DNA from 2 places in the Streptomyces sp. NPDC093795 genome. Region 2 is predicted to be linked to the other one. Evidence: riboswitches for the same ligand, from Rfam matches in the RefSeq annotation. Region 2 holds a riboswitch; the other holds the start of a gene.
The links. A riboswitch is a leader RNA that binds a small molecule or an ion and turns the genes downstream of it on or off. The one in region 2 is predicted to bind thiamine pyrophosphate.

Region 1: another riboswitch for thiamine pyrophosphate. It lies ahead of thiC (phosphomethylpyrimidine synthase ThiC); the one in region 2 lies ahead of thiO (glycine oxidase ThiO).

The regions. Positions count from the first base shown of each region.
Region 1 covers NZ_JBIWIO010000012.1:253,206-257,555, forward strand. The annotation lists gene ACIRB7_RS29155 (hypothetical protein) at 1-565, shown strand, start outside; gene thiC (phosphomethylpyrimidine synthase ThiC) at 653-2,440, opposite strand; TPP riboswitch at 2,434-2,568, opposite strand; gene ACIRB7_RS29165 (YibE/F family protein) at 2,640-3,998, shown strand; gene ACIRB7_RS29170 (SsgA family sporulation/cell division regulator) at 4,049-4,350, opposite strand, start outside.
Region 2 covers NZ_JBIWIO010000011.1:132,062-136,411, reverse strand. The annotation lists gene thiE (thiamine phosphate synthase) at 1-323, opposite strand, end outside; gene ACIRB7_RS27310 (Rv2175c family DNA-binding protein) at 503-868, opposite strand; gene ACIRB7_RS27305 (NAD(P)/FAD-dependent oxidoreductase) at 912-2,126, opposite strand; TPP riboswitch at 2,220-2,333, shown strand; gene thiO (glycine oxidase ThiO) at 2,331-3,530, shown strand; gene thiS (sulfur carrier protein ThiS) at 3,527-3,727, shown strand; gene ACIRB7_RS27290 (thiazole synthase) at 3,733-4,350, shown strand, end outside.

The DNA of each region.
Region 1 (4,350 bases), on a different contig from region 2:
ACTGAGCACCGCCCACGCACGCCCGGACCTCTCCGGAGCCGGGACCCGGCTCACGCTCGCGCAGCTGCGCGCCATGACGCTGAACGCGACGGCACTGGTCACCAGCGCGGCGGCGAGCGAGTACGACCACTTCGTGAAGGTCCGCGAGGCGAACCGCGCCGCGCTCGGGGCCCGGTCACCGGAACCGGCCGACCGTCCCGGTCCCGGCGCGGGCGTCGTCGCGATCTTCACCGTCCTGGTGCCCGTCCTCGCCGGGTCGGCCGCAGCCGTACTCCTGCTGGTCGGCGCGGTCCTGCGGGCCCTCGCCCCCACCCTGGTCTTCGGTGCGACGCTGCTGACGGCCGGCCTGGTCTTCGGCACCCTGGCCGCGGCCGGACTGCTCTGCGCGGCCGCCGGGCTCCTCGTGACGGCCCTGCGCAACACTCCGGCCGCGAGCGCCCCACCCGACGAGGAGCTGACCCGCGCCCGGGAGGCCTGGCACCGCGCCCTCCTCGAACGCGGCATCCTCCCCTTCCTCCGCGACGCCCTGGCCGCCACCGGCCCACCGGCACCGCCCCTCCCCTGACACGCCACCGGCCCGCGGCTCCCCCGGGGCCGCGGGCCGGACAAGCGCCGGAGAAGGTCAGTCCGCCACGGGTCGGTCCGCCACGGGTCAGTCCGCCAGCGGCAGGTAGACGCGGTTACCGCTCGCGGCGAACTCCTTGGACTTCTCCGCCATCCCGGCCTCGATCTCCTGCTGCGTACCGCCGTGCTCCCGGCGGATGTCCTGCGAGATCTTCATCGAGCAGAACTTCGGACCGCACATCGAGCAGAAGTGCGCGGTCTTCGCGGGCTCCGCCGGCAGCGTCTCGTCGTGGAACTCGCGTGCGGTGACCGGGTCGAGCGCCAGGTTGAACTGGTCCTCCCAGCGGAACTCGAACCGCGCGTCCGACAGCGCGTCGTCCCACTCCTGCGCGCCCGGGTGCCCCTTGGCGAGGTCCGCCGCGTGGGCCGCGATCTTGTACGTGATGACGCCCGTCTTCACGTCGTCCCTGTTCGGCAGGCCCAGGTGCTCCTTGGGCGTGACGTAGCAGAGCATCGCCGTGCCCCACCAGGCGATCATCGCCGCGCCGATGCCCGAGGTGATGTGGTCGTAGGCGGGCGCGACGTCCGTCGTCAGCGGGCCGAGCGTGTAGAACGGCGCCTCCTCGCAGATCTCCTGCTGGAGGTCGATGTTCTCCTTGATCTTGTGCATCGGGACGTGCCCGGGGCCCTCGATCATCGTCTGGACGTTGTGGCGCTTGGCGATCGTGTTCAGCTCGCCGAGCGTGCGCAGCTCCGCGAACTGCGCCTCGTCGTTGGCGTCGGCGATCGAGCCGGGGCGCAGTCCGTCGCCGAGCGAGTACGTGACGTCGTACGCCGCCAGGATCTCGCAGAGCTCCTCGAAGTTGGTGTAGAGGAAGTTCTCCTCGTGGTGCGCGAGACACCAGGCGGCCATGATCGAGCCGCCGCGCGAGACGATGCCGGTCTTGCGGCGCGCGGTGAGCGGCACGTACGGCAGGAGTACGCCGGCGTGCACGGTCATGTAGTCCACGCCCTGCTCGGCCTGCTCGATGACCGTGTCCTTGTAGATCTCCCAGGTCAGGTCCTCGGCCCTGCCGTCGACCTTCTCCAGGGCCTGGTAGAGCGGCACGGTGCCGATCGGCACGGGGGAGTTGCGCAGCACCCATTCGCGGGTGGTGTGGATGTTGCGGCCGGTGGACAGGTCCATGACCGTGTCGGCGCCCCACTTGGTCGCCCAGGTCATCTTCTCCACCTCCTCCTCGATGGAGGAGGTGACGGCGGAGTTGCCGATGTTGGCGTTGACCTTCACCAGGAACCGCTTGCCGATGATCATCGGCTCGATCTCCGGGTGGTTGACGTTCGCCGGGAGCACCGCGCGGCCTGCGGCGATCTCCTCCCGTACGACCTCGGGAGAGACGTTCTCCCGGATCGCCACGTACTCCATCTCCGGGGTGATCTCGCCCCGGCGGGCGTACGCGAGCTGCGTCACCGCCTCGCCGTCGCGGCCCCGGCGCGGCAGGCGCGGGCGGCCGGGGAAGACGGCGTCGAGGTTCTTGAGCCCGCCCCCGCGCGGCGAGGTGTGCTTGATGCCGTCGTCCTCGGGGCGGACCGGGCGGCCCGCGTACTCCTCGGTGTCGCCGCGCGCGATGATCCAGTTCTCGCGCAGCGGCGGAAGGCCCCGGCGTACGTCGGTGTCGACGGTGGGGTCGGTGTACGGGCCGGACGTGTCGTACAGCGTGACGTCCTTGCCGTTGGTGAGGTGCACCTGACGGACCGGCACCCGGAGGTCGGGGCGCGAGCCCTGGACATACCCCTTGTGCCAGCCCGGCGTGCGCTCGCCGTCGACAGAGGTGCCGTCCTGGTCGGAGGCAGGCGTGCGTGCGTCCTGAATGGTCATGAGACCGATCTCCCTACGCCGGCATTACCCGGTAACAGGTTCGGCGGTCGGCGCAGCCTCTTCCCGTACGTGCGTACGGTGATCAGCGCCCTCTCAGCCCGGTGCTCCGAGCTCCCGCGTGTGCAAAGGTGCCACCACGCTAGCGTCATCCCTGGCGTGCTGAACAGTGGGCCCCCGTCGTTCTTGCGATGATCGGTCGGTGACTTCCCCCGAGCAGACTCCCGAGCCGCACGGCCACGACCACGGTCCAGGCCCCTCCCACGGGCACGGCCAGGGGCACGGCCACAGCCACAGCCACGGCCCCGCCGCCCCGGTCTCCCGGCACCTGCGCAAGGTCATCGCCGCGGTCCTGATCCCCTTCGCCACCGCTGTCGTGGTGGGCCTGGTGTGGCTGTGGCCGGGCGGCGCCCCGGCGCACGAGCGCACCGGCGTCGGCTTCGACCGGCAGACCGAGCAGGGCAGCGTCGTCTCCGTCGAGCAGGTCGACTGCAAGGACGTGAACGCCGCGCAGGTCCCGCCGACCGGCGACACCTCCACCCCGGAGGGGCGCGAGGCCGTCGAATCCCAGCAGGGGCAGTGCGAGAAGGCGACCATCGAGGTGACAAGCGGCCCGGAGAAGGGACGTACGTTCACCGAGATCGTGCAGCCGGACGCGCCACGCCAACTGCACGAGGGGCAGGGGGTGGTGGTGGCGTACGCCCCCGACGCCCCACGCGACCTGCAGTACTCGGTGACCGATGTGAACCGTAAGGTCCCGTTGGCGATCCTCGCCGGGATCTTCGCCCTGGTCGTCGTCCTCGTCGGCCGGATGCGGGGCGTGATGGCACTCATCGCCCTCGTCGCGAGCTTCCTCGTGCTCACGTTCTTCATCCTGCCGGCGATCCTTCAGGGATCGAACCCGCTGGTCGTGGCGCTGGTCGGTTCGAGCGCCATCATGCTGATCGCGCTCTACATGTGCCACGGCCTCTCGGCCCGCACCTCGGTCGCTGTGCTCGGGACGCTGATCTCCCTGCTGCTGATCGGCCTGCTCGGCTCGCTCTTCATCGGCTGGGCCTCGCTCACCGGCAACACCGACGACAACACCGGCCTGATCCACGGCCTGTACCCGAACATCGACATGTCCGGCCTGCTCCTGGCCGGGATCATCATCGGTTCGCTCGGTGTGCTCGACGACGTGACCGTCACCCAGACCTCGGCGGTCTGGGAGCTGCACCAGGCAGATCCGGGCATGGGTCCACGCGCGCTGTACCGGGCCGCCATCCGCATCGGCCGCGACCACATCGCCTCGGTCGTGAACACCCTGGTGCTCGCCTACGCGGGCGCCGCCCTCCCGCTGCTGCTGCTCTTCTCGATCGCGCAGAGCAGCATGGGGACGGTGGCCAACAGCGAGCTGGTCGCCGAGGAGATCGTGCGGACGCTGGTGGGATCGATCGGGCTGGTCGCCTCGGTGCCGGTCACCACGGCGCTCGCGGCCCTGGTGGTCTCCGCCGACCGACCGGCTTCCGGGGGATCCCGGCCCGCGGCGGTACGGGGCGGACGGCGCCGCCGCGCCAAGTGAGGCGTACGAGCCGGGCCACCTGAGGCGTACGAGGGGGCGCGTGCGCCGGGTCAGGCGGCCGGGCCCGCACTCTCCTCGGCCAGGATCCGGCCCAGCGCGGCCTCCAGGTTGTCCTCGAAGTCGCCGAGGGTCCGTTCCTGACCGAGCGGAACCAGTTTGTCCGTACGGTCGAGGAAGGCGACCAGCGGTGGCGCGCTCGCGCGGAACAGCGCGCGGTCGCCGCCGACCTGGAGCCGGATGGAGACGTCCGAGAGTCCTTCGGGCTCGGTCGGTGCGATGTGCACATCGCCGTCCCCGCTCGGCCGGTTGATCCCGTCGAGCAGCAGTTCTCTGCCGAACGCCCAGGTCACGG
Region 2 (4,350 bases):
ACCTCTTCGCCGAGGATCGCGCGGGCGGCGGGCACGGGCAGGTCGCCCTGGCCCAGGTGGAGCACGTCGGAGCCGATGGCGTGGGCGACGTCGGCCCGGTCGTTCACGGCGAGGAGCTTGCCGTGGCGGCGGGCGGCGTCGGCGAGGACGGCGAGGTGCTCCAGCTCCTCACCGGCCTCCATGCCCTTGTCGCGGAGCTGCACGATGTCCACGCCGGAGGGGAGCACGGCGTCGAGGAAGTCGGGCAGGTCGCCCTGGCGCTTCCGGGCGTCGGTGCAGAGATAGAGCCGGGCGTCGGCGAGCCGCTCACGAGGCGTGGGCATGGGTGGGTTCCCCCCGTCGGTGTCGCCGGTGGCGGGGGGGGGGGGGGGGGGGGGGGGGGGGGGGGGGGGGCCGCGCGGGGGGGGGGGGGGGGGGGGGGGGGGGGCGGGCCGGGGGCCCCCCCCCCCCCCCCCGCCACCCGCTGGTGGTGTCTTCGGTGCGTGCGCGCGTGCGGACGTCGTCAGAGGGCGAGCGCCTGGGCGCGGCGCTTCACCTCCGTGCCGCGGTTCTCGTTGAGCGCCTGCGCGGGCGTGCCCGGCAGGCTCTCGTCCGGAGTGAAGAGCCACTCCAGCATCTCCTCGTCGCTGAAGCCGTCGTCCCGCAGCACGGTCAGGAGCCCGACGAGGCCCTTGACGATCCTGTCGCCCTGGATGAAGGCGGCGGGGATCTGCAGGGCGTTGTTCTCTCCACGGCGCACGGCGATGAGCTGGCCTTCATTGATCAGCTGCCGCACGCGCGTCACCTCGACATCGAGCATCTCCGCGATGTCGGGCACGTAGAGCCAGGCGGGGACGAGCGCATCGATCTTCACGTCAATCTTGGTCACAGGACAAGCCTGCCATCCCGGACCGACAGCCGGTACTCGGGCCCTACAGGACCGCCGCCTTCAGGGGTACGGACGGGTCGGCGGCGCGCGCGGGATCGACGGGGGTGGCCGCCTCGACGAGCTTGCGGCCCTGGGCCAGGTCGCGGGGGCGGCCGACGGCGAGGAGGGCCACCGGCACCCCGGCGCGCAGCCAGAGCACCGACCAGGCCTCGTCGGCCGGGTCGCCGCGCCACAGCAGTTCGTCCGCGTCGGCGTGGTGGCCGGCGTACTGGACGAAGCGGCCGAACTGCTCGGACCAGAAGTACGGGACGGGGTCGTACGGCGTGTCCGCGGACCCGGTGATCGCCGCGGCGACCGTACGGGGGCCCTGGAGGGCGTTGTCCCAGTGGTGGACGAGGAGGCGCTCGCCGTAGCGGGCGGAGGGGAAGGAGGCGCAGTCGCCGACGGCGTACACGTCGGGCAGGGAGGTGCGCAGCCGCTCGTCGGCGGTGATGGCGCCGCTCGGGTCGAGGGCGATGCCGGAGCCGGTGAGCCAGCCGGTGGCGGGGCGGGCGCCGATGCCGACGACGACGGCGTCGGCGGGAAGCTCGCGGCCGTCGGCGAGGAGGACGCGGCCGGGTTCGACGGTGTCCACGCGCGCGTGGGTGAGGAGTGTGGCGCCGTTCGCCTCGTACCACTCGGCCATGGGGGTGGTGACCTCGGCGGGCAGGGCTCCTGCGAGGGGGCGGTCGGCGGCCTCGACGACGGTGACGGCGCAGCCCGCCTCGCGCGCGGCGGTGGCGAACTCGGCGCCGATCCATCCGGCACCGACGACCACGACGGTGTGGCGGCGCCCCAGGACGGGCCCGAGGCGTACGGCGTCGTCGAGGGTGCGCAGCAGGTGGACACCGGGGACGCCCTCGGCGCCGGGCAGGGTGACGGGCTGGGCGCCGGTGGCGACGACGAGGGTGTCGTAGCCGACGGGTCCGGCCTCGGTGTCGATCTCGTGGTCGGCGGCGCGCAGTCCGGTGACGTCGAGGCCGAGGCGGAGCTCGATGCCGAGGGCCTCGAAGTCGACGTCGAAGGCGGAGTCCTCGGCCTTGCCGAGGAGGACGGCCTTGGAGAGCGGGGGCCGGTCGTAGGGCTGATGGGGTTCGGCCCCGATGAGGGTCACGGGGCCGGTGAAGCCCTGTTCGCGCAGGGCGACGGCGGTCTGTACGCCCGCCATCCCCGCGCCGACGATCACGACACGCTGCTCGGCCTGCTTCTGCTCGCTCACCCGACCACCTTACGCAGCTGACGGGCCATCAGGAATATGGAGGTGAGGGAGGGGCCTGTGGCCCCCCGGAGGCGGAAGCTAGTCTGGCGGGCGTAAAGCACTCGCGGGAGCCCGGACGCACCGGGCTGAGAGGGAGGCTGGGACGGCCTCCGACCGTACGAACCTGATCCGGGTCATGCCGGCGAAGGGAGGGGCTGGACGCCCATGCGTTCTTCCGAAGTCTCACGCACCTCCGACACCTCCGACATCTGCGATGTCCTCGTGGTGGGGGGCGGGATCATCGGCCTGGTCACGGCCTGGCGGGCCGCGCGGCGCGGACTGCGCACCGCCGTCGTCGACCCGGACCCCGGTGGTGGCGCCGCGCGGGTCGCGGCCGGGATGCTCGCCGCCGTCACCGAACTCCACTACGGCGAGGAGACCCTGCTCGGGCTCAACCTCGCCTCCGCCGCACGGTATCCCGCGTTCGTCGCCGAGATCGAGGAGGCCACCGGCCACGACGTCGGCTACCGCGCCTGCGGCACCCTCGCGGTCGCCCTCGACGCCGACGACCGGGCGCACCTGCGCGAGCTGCACGCCCTGCAGACCCGCTGCGGGCTCGCCTCCGAGTGGCTCAGCGGCCGGGAGTGCCGCCGCCTCGAACCGATGCTCGCCCCCGGGGTGCGCGGCGGGCTGCGGGTGGACGGCGACCACCAGGTCGACCCGCGCCGGCTCGCCGCCGCGCTCCTCGTCGCCTGCGAACGGGCCGGGGTGGTCTTCCACCGCGCCCTCGCGCGGAGCCTGACGGTGGTACGGGACCGGGCGCGCGGTGTCGTACTCGCCGGGGGCCGGGAACTGACGGCCGACCAGGTCGTCCTGGCCGCAGGGAGCCTGAGCGGGCGGCTCGCGGGCGTGCCGGCCGAGGTGCTGCCGCCCGTGCGCCCCGTGAAGGGCCAGGTGCTGCGGCTGCGGGTGCCGGCCGCGTACGCCCCCTTCCTCTCCCGGACCGTCCGGGCCGTCGTGCGGGGCAGCCACGTCTACCTGGTGCCCCGGGAGAACGGCGAACTCGTCGTCGGCGCCACCAGCGAGGAGCTGGGCTGGGACACGACGGTCACGGCGGGCGGGGTGTACGAGCTGCTGCGCGACGCCCACGAGCTCGTCCCCGGGATCACCGAGCTGCCGCTCACCGAGACCCTGGCGGGGCTCCGGCCGGCGTCCCCCGACAACGCGCCGCTGCTCGGCCCCACCGCGCTGCCCGGCCTCCACCTGGCCACCGGGCACTACCGCAACGGGGTCCTGCTCACCCCCGTCACCGGCGACGTCATGGCCGAGGTCCTCACCACGGGCGTCCTCCCCGACGAGGCGCGTCCCTTCACCCCCCGCCGTTTCTCCCCCGCCCCTCCCGCACGTCAGGAGCAGCCCGTATGAACGTGTCCGTGAACGGAGAACCGCGCGAGCTCTCCGGCCCCGTCACCCTCGACGCCCTCGTCGCCACCCTGACCACGTCCCGCTCCGGGGTCGCCGCCGCCCTCAACGAGACGGTCGTGCCGCGCGGGGAGTGGGCGTCGACGCCGCTCGGCGAGGGCGACCGGGTCGAGGTCCTCACCGCGGTCCAGGGAGGCTGAACCCGATGTCAGACGACGTTTTCACCCTCGGCGGTACGGAGTTCTCGTCGCGCCTGATCATGGGCACCGGCGGGGCGCCCAGCCTCGACGTCCTGGAGCGCTCGCTGGTCGCCAGCGGTACGGAACTGACGACGGTCGCCATGCGGCGCCTCGACCCCACCGTCCAGGGCTCCGTCCTGTCCGTCCTGGAGCGGCTCGGCATCCGCGTCCTGCCCAACACGGCGGGCTGCTTCACGGCCGGCGAAGCGGTCCTGACGGCCAGGCTCGCGCGGGAGGCGCTGGGCACCGACTGGATCAAGCTGGAGGTCGTCGCCGACGAGCGGACGCTGCTGCCGGACGGGGAGGAGCTCCTCGCCGCGGCCGAGACCCTCGTGGACGACGGCTTCACCGTCCTCCCCTACACCAACGACGACCCGGTCCTCGCGCGGAAGCTGGAGGACGTGGGGTGCGCGGCGATCATGCCGCTCGGCTCCCCCATCGGCTCGGGTCTCGGCATCCGCAACCCGCACAACTTCCAGCTGATCACGGAGCGGGCGGGCGTGCCGGTGATCCTCGACGCGGGCGCGGGCACGGCGTCCGACGCGACCCTTGCGATGGAGCTGGGGTGCGCGGCGGTGATGCTG